DNA from 3 places in the Arthrobacter sp. STN4 genome. Region 3 is predicted to be linked to each of the others. Evidence: predicted binding sites of a transcription regulator. Region 3 holds the regulator's gene; each other region holds the start of a gene.
The links. The regulator LexA, encoded in region 3, represses DNA repair genes until DNA is damaged. The targets are predictions, from matches to a motif close to TCGAACANNTGTTCGA.
Positions count from the first base shown of each region.

Region 1 (3,240 bases), on a different contig from region 3:
GGGGTTTCCGGAAAGCCTGGCAGGTGCATGGGAGCCAGTGACGAAGCGGAGAGTTGGTGGTCCAGGATCATGTGTGCGAATTCGTGGAGAACTATGAATTGGAGCTGCAAAGTTGACTTTGGCGGGGCATACACGACGACGTCTCGGTGCGGGTGGGACAGCCAGAACCCGCAGAGGTCATCCCCGCGCAGGGTGGGCAGCTCCATAATGGTGATGGGCTTGCCGCGCTTTGCTTCCAGCCAGGATTGGATGCTTTGCAGGTCTGGATGGGCCCCAAGTTTGAGTCGGCGATTGGCTTCACGGGCTTGGTGGTGTAGCGCCCGGCTCGTCACTGTAGTGCCTTCCAGTGGCCGCGTGGCCTCCTTGACGGTCTCCTGCCATTGTGGACATGGACGGATTCGTCAGTCTCGGTTCGTACTCGGTTCGTGAGCGACTTTTCGGCGGCAAATAGTAGCGCCTGGAACCTGAATCTGGCTTTTGAAGCGACCTTCTGGCGTTTGTTCATGCGTGAGACCCATCAGCCTGTCAGCGGTAGTGGAGAATCGCTGTTTAGATCATGTTAAATCCGGTCGACGCAGATGACTAGCGTTGGATGGTCAGGTTACTGGCCGTTTGTTGCTTTCCCCATGGCCAAATACGCTCGCAATCCCGATTCACCACGACGCATGAGGGCGGCGTGAGCGAATGTAAATACTGGCGAGGCAACGGGGCTGAGCATGGTCATCCAGCGGCTGGTGGGTCGGACGCGCCATTCGATGTCCATTTGGGTGTGTCCGTTGTCGAGCGGTGAGAGGATTACGCGGCCTTCGCCGGCCAGGTCTCCGCCGGCGTCAAAGACGACCTCGCGGGGGCTCTCAACGTGGGTGGGGTGGTAGGAAACCGCCAGCGAGTAGCCCAGCGAGGCCTTGAATTTCAGCGTGGCTGTGGTTGCAAGAAGTAGTTCCTCGTTTGACGTACCAGCTTGTGGGGACCGCTGCAGCGGCTTGGCGTAAGTACAGCCCGGCCACCAATCGGGCCATGACATGTTCGGATCCGCGATGACGTCCCAGACTTCCTGGTGGGTATTGGCGAAGGTCCAGGACGAGGAGAGGTCATAGAGGCGAGCAGTCATGGGGAAATTGTTGCACAAGGCCATGAAGCGTGACCATGCGCCGATGAATATGAAGCAGGGATGGTTGAGGGCTCGGGTGATGATCGTCCGCTTGTGCGCACTCGAACCTGCCTTTGTCAGGGGTTGGGCCTACACTCGGGATATCGAACTTTATTGCTAGTAAGTGGTGTGTAATGGATCATATATCGAATATTTGTTTAGTAGAATACGCGGCTCCTGCCTTGCATCCACTACTCGCCCCTGTCCTTGTAGCGGCCGGCTATCCGTCACCGGCCCAGGACTATTTCGATGGCAGGATCAACCTCAATGAGCACCTGATCAAGGATGTCACCAGCACGTACATTGTGCGGGTGTCCGGGCATTCCATGGAGGGTGCAGGCATCAGTGACGGGGATGAGTTGATCGTGAACCGGGCCCTTGAACCCAGGGACGGGTCCGTCGTGGTGGCAGTCATTGATGGTGAGCTCACCATCAAGCGACTGCGCCTCCTGCCGGGGGGAGTGGTGCTCCAGGCCGAGAACCCGGACTACCCGGACATCCGTGTCAGCGACCCTCGGTCGTTGACAATCTGGGGTGTCGCCCAGACCTGCCTCCACCACCTTTAGTGAGACCTGCTGCTGATGCGTATCCGGACGGCGGAGTACAAGGGGCCGGCACTCATGCCGGGTAGTGACTATATCGCCCATGTGGACGTGAACAGTTTCTATGCCAGTGCCGAGCGGGCCTTTGACCCTTCCCTGGAGGGCAAGCCGCTAATCGTGCTTTCCAACAACGACGGCTGCGCCGTGACCAGGAGTACCGAGGCGAAGGCTCTTGGCATCCAGATGGGTGATCCGTGGTTCAAGATCAAGCACCTCGCATCTGATGCGATTCCGCCTGAGCGGCGGCTGGTCGCCCGATCGAGCAATTATGAGTTGTATGGGGACGTCAGCGACCGCGTCATGGTCCTTTTGGGGCGCTATAGCGCCTGGGTGGAGGTGTACTCGATCGATGAGGCCTTCCTGGGCGTCAACGGAACTGCGGCGGAGATGCTCGCCCTGGGCCGGGGCATCAAGGACGCGGTGCGCCGCCACGTGGGTGTGCCGGTGTGTGTGGGGATCGCGGGCACGAAGGGGTTGGCGAAGTTGGCGAACAAGTGGGCGAAGCATAATGCGCCCTTTGGGGGTGTGTGCCATTGGGAATCGATTCCCGAGGCCGAGCGTGAGGCGCTGATGTCCAGGTTGTCCGTGGTGGAGTTGTGGGGTGTGGCCGGCCGGTTGACGAAGCGGTTGAACGCGATGGGCATTAGGTCGGTGCTGGATTTGAAGAACGCCAATCCGGTCCTGATCCGTGATCGGTTCTCGGTGGTGTTGATGCGCACCGTGCTGGAGTTGCAGGGCATCCGGTGCATCCCGATGGAGGAGGAACGCATCGGCCGGGAGCAGTTGATCTTCAGCCGGTCCTTCTCGACCCCGATCACCAGCCATGCGGCTATGCGCCAGGTCATGGGCTTGTACGCGCAGCAGGCCAGTGCACGGCTGGCCAAGCACCAGCTGCAGGCGAAAGTGCTGACCGCCTTCGCTGCGACGTCGCACTACAACCCGGCCGACACGTCCTTCCCGTCGGTGTGTGTTCCCCTGCCGATGCCCACGGCCGATCCGGTGTTGCTGGCCAGGGCCGCCCATGCGCTGCCGCCGCGGACGGTGGAGGGGGTGAAGTATGTGCGGGCCGGGATCATGGTCACCGACCTGCGCCCGACCGGCAACCAGGCGACGTTGAAGCTGTTTGAGAACCGGCACGAGGAACGCGGCATTGGCCAGCTGCTCGAGGAGGTCTCCAAGAAGCACGGGCGGGGAAGTATTGGCCTGGGTGCCGGGGGCATCAGGGGCGGGCCGGACTGGACGATGAAGCGTGAGATGCTCTCACCGCGCTATACGACGCATTGGGAGGAGTTGCCCGTGGCCAGGGCCTCATGAACCGGTGGGGTGTACCAGTTCGGGCCCGTTGCCGGTGAGCGGGCCGACCTGGTAAAACTCCAACGCCTCGGCCACCGGGGTGGCGGCGGCGACGGCGGCGTCGACCAGGGACTGGTCGCCGTCCTGGCCGGCGTCCAGCCATTCGTCCCAAAAGCTTGGTGGCAGGGTCACGGG
Region 1 covers NZ_JAKZGX010000007.1:151,391-154,630, reverse strand. Annotated here, with positions in the region: gene MMF96_RS07830 (hypothetical protein) at 1-332, opposite strand, end outside; gene MMF96_RS07825 (hypothetical protein) at 602-1,111, opposite strand; gene MMF96_RS07820 (LexA family protein) at 1,285-1,716, shown strand; gene MMF96_RS07815 (Y-family DNA polymerase) at 1,771-3,066, shown strand; gene MMF96_RS07810 (SOS response-associated peptidase) at 3,061-3,240, opposite strand, start outside.
Region 1: a site for LexA is predicted at 1,213-1,228, ahead of MMF96_RS07820 (LexA family protein). Genes of this name have one in related genera too.

Region 2 (3,240 bases), on a different contig from region 3:
CGCGGGCGCCCACCACCTTCAGCTGGCGTGCCTTGTCGTGTTTACGCCGCTTGGCCGGCACCGGGATGTTCTTGCGCCCGGAGAGGTAGTCCCCCGTCAGCGACCCGGTGTTTTCCAGCAGTCCCGCCACGGAGCCGGAGTGGACCACACGGCCGCCGTGCTCGCCGGCCCCGGGGCCGATGTCCACGATCCAGTCGGCCTCGTTGATGGTGTCCTCGTCGTGTTCGACCACAATGAGCGTGTTGCCCAGGTCCCGCAGCCGCGTCAACGTCTCGATGAGCCGCCGGTTGTCGCGTTGGTGCAGCCCGATGGACGGTTCGTCAAGCACATACAGCACGCCGACCAGGCCGGATCCGATCTGGGTGGCCAGCCGGATGCGCTGGGCCTCGCCGCCGGAGAGGGTGGCGGAAGCCCGCTCCAGGTTCAGGTACTCCAGACCCACGTCGAGCAGGAACTTCAGCCGGGCCTGGATCTCCTTCAGGACCTGGCTGGCGATTTGTGCCTCGCGGCCCGTCAGCACCAGGGTGGAGAGGAATTCGAAGCAGTCGCGCATGGACAGGGCGCAGGTCTCGGCGATGGACTTGCCGTTGATCAACACGGACAGCGACGCCGGGTTCAGCCGGGCACCGCCACAGGCCGGGCACGGAATCTGGCGCATGTACTCTTCGTAGCGGTCGCGGGCGGAGTCCGACTCCGTCTCCTGGTGCTTGCGCTGGATGTACTGCACGGCGCCCTCAAAGCCGGTGCTGTACTTGCGTTCGCGGCCAAAGCGGTTCCGGTACTGGACCACCACCTTGTGGTCCTTGCCGTAGAGGATGGCCTGGCGGGATTCGGTGCTGAGCTTGTTCCAGGAGTCCTCGAGGGAGAAGCCCAGCTCATCGGCGAGCCCTTCCAGGAGCCGGTTCCAGTATTCGGTGGTGGCCGTGCCCAGCGACCACGGGGCGATGGCGCCTTCGCGCAGCGAGAGGTAGGGGTTGGGGACCACCAGTTCCTCGTCCACCTCCAGCTTGGTGCCGATGCCGCTGCAGGCGCTGCAGGCGCCGAACGGGTTGTTGAAGGAAAAGGAGCGCGGCTCAATTTCGTCAATGGCCAGGGGGTGTTCGTTGGGGCAGGCGAGGTTCTCCGAGAATTGCCGCACGCGCCCGTCCTCGGACTCCCCGAGGTCCACCAGCTCGGCCAGGACCCGGCCCTCGGCCAGGCCGAGCGCCGTTTCGACGGAGTCGGTGAGTCGCTGGCGGATCCCGTCCTTGACCACCAGCCGGTCCACCACCACCTCGATGGTGTGCTTGAAGGTCTTCTTCAGCTGGGGCGGGTCGGAGAGCTGGACCTGCACGCCGTCCACCTTGGCGCGCGAATAGCCCTTTGCCGTCAGCTCGCGGAACAGCTCCACAAACTCACCCTTGCGGTCGCGCACCACGGGGGCCAGCACCTGGAAGCGGGTGCCCTCGGGCATTTCCAGCAGCTGGTCCACGATCTGCTGGGGTGTCTGCTTGGTGATGGGCTCGCCGCACACGGGGCAGTGCGGGATGCCCACGCGCGCCCACAGCAGGCGCATGTAGTCATAAATTTCGGTGATGGTGCCGACGGTGGAGCGCGGATTTTTTGACGTCGACTTTTGGTCGATGGACACGGCCGGGGACAGGCCCTCGATGAAATCCACATCCGGTTTGTCCACCTGGCCCAGGAACTGCCGGGCGTAGGCGGAGAGGGATTCCACGTAGCGGCGCTGGCCCTCGGCGAAGATGGTGTCAAAGGCCAGGGAGGACTTGCCGGAGCCGGACAGGCCGGTAAAGACGATCATGGCGTCACGCGGCAGGTCCAGGTCGACGTTGCGCAGGTTGTGTTCCCGGGCGCCCTTCACCACGAGGCGGGAGAGGTCGGGACGCTTGATTTCCGGGGTCACGGTGGCAGGCTGGTACATTGTTTCCTTCGCTTTTCGCGGCGTCCGGACAGGTGTCGGCAACGCGGTGCTGCGGTGGCACCACGTAACAGTATAGTCGAATCTTCGTTCGAACAAGGCTTCTCGAACAGGCTTTCCGGCGACGCCTTTGCGACTAGTGCCGGGAGCCGCGCTCCAGCGCGGCAATGACAATCGCCAGGGCCTTGGGGCCGGGGATGCCGAGGTCACGCACGACGCCGGCATAGGCCTCCGCCGCTTCCGCCGCCTTGGCGCCGAGCACGTCCCCGCCGGAGGCGATGGCGGTGCCGCTGCGGCCGGCCGTCACCACGATGCCGGCCTGTTCGAGCTCGCGGTACGAACGGGCCACGGTGTTGGCCGCCACCCCGAGGATCGTGGCGAGCGAGCGCACCGACGGCAGCCTGGCACCGACGGCCAGGGCGCCGGAGGCGGCCAGGTCCAGGATGCGCATCCTGATCTGTTCATAGGGCGGCACCGAGGAGGTGGTGTCCAGTTTCCACTTGCGCACAATGGCGTCCATGGCGTTCACGCCGTGCCCACTTCCTCCACCAGGGGATCGCCAAATTGTGACATGTACAAATCGTAGTAGAAGGTGTGCTGCTCCAGCAGTTGTTCGTGCGTGCCCTGCTCGATGATGCGCCCGTCGTTCATGACCAGGATGAGGTCCGCGTCGCGGATGGTGGACAGCCGGTGGGCGATCACAAAGCTGGTCCGGCCCTTGCGCAGGCGGTTCATGGCCTGGCGGATCAGCACCTCGGTGCGGGTGTCCACGGAACTGGTGGCCTCGTCCAGGATCAGGATTCCGGGGTTGGCGATCCAGGCCCGGGCAATCGTCATCAGCTGCCGCTGCCCCTGGCTCAGGCCGCCGCCGTCGTCCGTGAGAACGGTGTCATAGCCGTCCGGGAGGGAGCGGACAAAGTGGTCCACGTGCGTGGCCTCCGCGGCGGCGGTGATCTCCGCCTCCGTTGCGTCGAGCTTGCCATACGCCAGGTTTTCGCGGATGGTCCCGCCAAAAAGCCAGGCGTCCTGGAGCACCATGCCGAACTTGCGGCGCAGCTCATCGCGGGTGAGTTCTGCGGTGTTGACGCCGTCAATGCTGATCCGCCCGGAATCAATCTCATAGAAGCGCATGAGCAGGTTGACCAGCGTGGTCTTGCCGGCGCCCGTCGGCCCGACGATGGCCACGGTCTCCCCCGGCTCCGCCGCCAGGGAGAGGTCGCGGATGAGGGGTTCGTCCGGCTTGTAGCTGAAGTTGACATGGTCAAAGACCACCCGGCCTGCCACGACCGGCAGGGTGGCGGCCGGGACGTGGTCCGGGCGCT
Region 2 covers NZ_JAKZGX010000014.1:54,603-57,842, forward strand. Annotated here, with positions in the region: gene uvrA (excinuclease ABC subunit UvrA) at 1-1,921, opposite strand, end outside; gene MMF96_RS11675 (GntR family transcriptional regulator) at 2,055-2,438, opposite strand; gene MMF96_RS11680 (ABC transporter ATP-binding protein) at 2,444-3,240, opposite strand, start outside.
Region 2: a site for LexA is predicted at 1,998-2,013, ahead of uvrA (excinuclease ABC subunit UvrA). Genes of this name have one in related genera too.

Region 3 (3,240 bases):
GTCTCGGTCACGTCAATGGAATGCCTCGGGGCACAGAAATGCCCGCTGGCCGAAGTGTGCTTTTCCGAGCTGGCCCGTGCCAAGGGCGGCGAAGCGGACATCGTGGTCACCAACCACGCCATGCTCGCCATCAGCGCCTTCGAGGGCATTGCCGTGCTGCCCGACTACGACGTCGTGGTGGTGGACGAGGCCCATGAGCTCCAGGACCGTGTCACGGGCGCCGTGACCGGCCAGCTGTCCGTGCAAATGGTGCAGGCCGCCGCGTCCAGCACGCGCAAGCATACCGGTGTGTCGGTGGAGGCGCTCCATGGTGCGGCCACGGCCCTGGACATGGCATTTTCGGGCATGCCCAGCGGGCTGCTGCCCAATGGACTCAACGACGAACACGCCGCAGCCATTGAACAGTTGCGTGATGCGGCCCGCGTGGCGCTGTCCGACTCCAAGCCGGACGGCAACGCGGCAGCCGACGGCGGGCGGTCGATCGCCAGGTCCCGGCTCAACCTGATCTTTGACCTGTGCGAACGGCTGCTCACCGCCAGGGATTCCCGCGAAGTGGTGTGGACCTCCCGCACCGGGACCTTCGCTCCCGGCAAGGGCTACCAGAAGGCCGACGAGAGCGAACCCCCCGTCATCAACATTGCCCCCCTTAGCGTGGCCGGCAAGCTCCGCGAGGGCCTGTTCGCGGACCACACGGTCGTGCTGACCTCGGCCACGCTGGCCATCGGTTCATCGTTCCAAGCCACGGCCGGGGGGCTGGGGCTGCTGGGCGCCAATGCACCGTCCTGGACCGGCGCCGACGTCGGCTCGCCCTTTGACTACCCCAAGCAGGGCATGCTGTACGTGGCTTCGCACCTGGCCAAGCCGGGCTTTGGCAATTCCCCCGAACAGCTGTCCGAGTTGGAGGCCCTCATCAGCGCCGCGGGCGGCGGCACGCTGGCCTTGTTCTCCTCGCGGCGGGCTGCGGAGGACGCGGCGGAAAAGCTGCGGAAAAAGCTCAAGGTCAAGATCCTCTGCCAGGGCGACTCGTCCATGGCCGGACTGATCAAGGAATTTTCGGACGAGCCGGACAGCTGCCTGTTTGGCACCATGTCCCTCTGGCAGGGCGTGGACGTCCAAGGCGCCTCGTGCCGGCTCGTGGTCATCGACAGGATTCCGTTTCCACGACCGGACGATCCCCTTGTCACGGCACGGGCCAGGGCCGTGGCCCAAAGCGGCGGTGACGGGTTCATTGCCATCTCCGCCACGCACGCTGCCATCCGGCTGGCACAGGGCGTGGGGCGGCTGATCCGTTCCAGCAGCGACCGCGGCGTGGTTGCCGTCCTGGACTCCCGCCTGGCGAACGCCGGCTATGGCGGCTTCCTCCGTGCCGCGCTGCCGCCCTTCTGGTCCACCAAGGACCGAGCCGTAGCCCTCGCCGCGCTGCAGAGGCTTTCCGGCAAGTAGCCGCCGGCGCCAGCGGGCCCGGCATTTTTCCGTCGGCTCTCCGACGCCGCGGCCCCGGGCGGCCTTGGCGCCTCCTTACGCCTCCGACAAAAAATGTCGGCTCCGGGCTTGCCTACAGGCTGCGGAGGACGGAGACGACCTTGCCCATGACGGTGGCTTCGTCGCCGAGGATGGGCTCGTAGCGCGTGTTCTGCGGCAGCAGCCACGTGTGGCCGTCGCGCTGGCGGAACGTCTTGACTGTCGCCTCGTCGTCCAACAGCGCCGCAACGATGTCGCCGTTGTCGGCCATGTTCTGGCGCCGGACCACCACCCAGTCGCCGTCACAGATGGCCGCATCAATCATGGAATCGCCGGCTACCTTCAGCATGAACAATTCGCCGCTGCCCACGATCTGGCGGGGGAGCGGCATGATGTCATCGACCATCTGGTCCGCCAGGATGGGCCCGCCGGCCGCAATCCGTCCCACGAGGGGAACAAAGGCGGTGTCCGAGGCACTGCTCAGTTGGGCAAAGTTCAGCCCGTTCGAGCTGCGGACCTGGTCCGGGTCGTTGACGCCCTCAATGGACACGGTGCCGTTGTCAATGACCAGCGGGATGAGCACCTCCATGGCGCGGGGGCGCTTGGGGTCGCGGCGCAGGTATCCGTGCCGTTCGAGCTGAATCAGCTGGTGGGTCACGCTGGACAGGCTGGCCAGGCCCACGTTGTCGCCAATTTCCCGCATGGACGGCGGGTATCCCTTGTCGGCAATGGAGCGCTGGATGCATTCGAGAATCTTCTTCTGCCGCACCGTAAGCCCCTTCATTCCTGCCCTGCTGGGGGCCTGCGGGATTCGATGCGGAGGTTCCGGTAGCGCCATGGTCCTTCGATCCTTTCTGGGGATGCAGCCAATAATGTCAGTGCCTGCTGGTGGACTGCTCTTGTTGGCGAATCCTTTCCCTCAAGATTAAGCCCGATATCGACGAATTTCAAACATTTGTTCTATCGAGTCTTGGCAAGCGTCGTCAATAGATGCTAAAACTAAGAGAACAAGGATAGAACATACGTTCTATCGAACATATTGTGCATGGAAGTCGTCTCCAGTCAGGTGTTTGCGGTCCTCCCCGAGGGGTGGCCGCCAAGGTGGCGGGGTCCCTGCGAAAGGAATGAAGTCATGAGTGCATTGGTGATTTCCCGCCCGGGCCCGGCCGTGGCCGCCCCCACGCCGCGTCGGGCGGGAACGGAACGTCCGACGCCCGCCACGGGGCTGCGCCTGACCCGGCGCGGACGCATGCTGCTGCTTGGCCTGCCGGCACTCGCGGTGACGGCCGTGCTGGTCTTTTCCCTGCTGGCCGTCCTGCTCGGTTCCCTGGCCAGCCCGGCCAAGGCGTCGACCCGGGATGCCGGCGCCGGCCTGGGCGGCCCTGCGGCCGTCACCGTCCTGCAGGGCGACAGCCTGTGGTCGATCGCGGCCGCCAGCGCCGGCACGCGTGACGTACGTGACGTCGTGGCTGACATTGTGTCCCTGAACAATCTCGGCAGCAGTGTCCTTCAGGCCGGACAGCGCCTGTACGTCCCGCTCCCGGAGTAGGCCACAGGGTCCCCGGGCGTCACAAGTTCGTGTCAGGCCTCCTGCCGCCTTAAACTGGTGGGATGGACCAGTTTGAACGTCTCAGCCAGTTGCCCCTTCGTGACGATTTGCGCGGCCAGCATCCCTATGGCGCGCCGCAGCTGGACGTTCCGATCCTGCTCAATGTCAATGAAAACACCTTCGGGGTGCCGTTGGATGCCAAGGAAGCGATCCTCAAGGCCGTCTCTGAC
Region 3 covers NZ_JAKZGX010000030.1:40,094-43,333, reverse strand. Annotated here, with positions in the region: gene MMF96_RS16775 (ATP-dependent DNA helicase) at 1-1,443, shown strand, start outside; gene lexA (transcriptional repressor LexA) at 1,556-2,299, opposite strand; gene MMF96_RS16765 (LysM peptidoglycan-binding domain-containing protein) at 2,594-3,010, shown strand; gene MMF96_RS16760 (histidinol-phosphate transaminase) at 3,073-3,240, shown strand, end outside.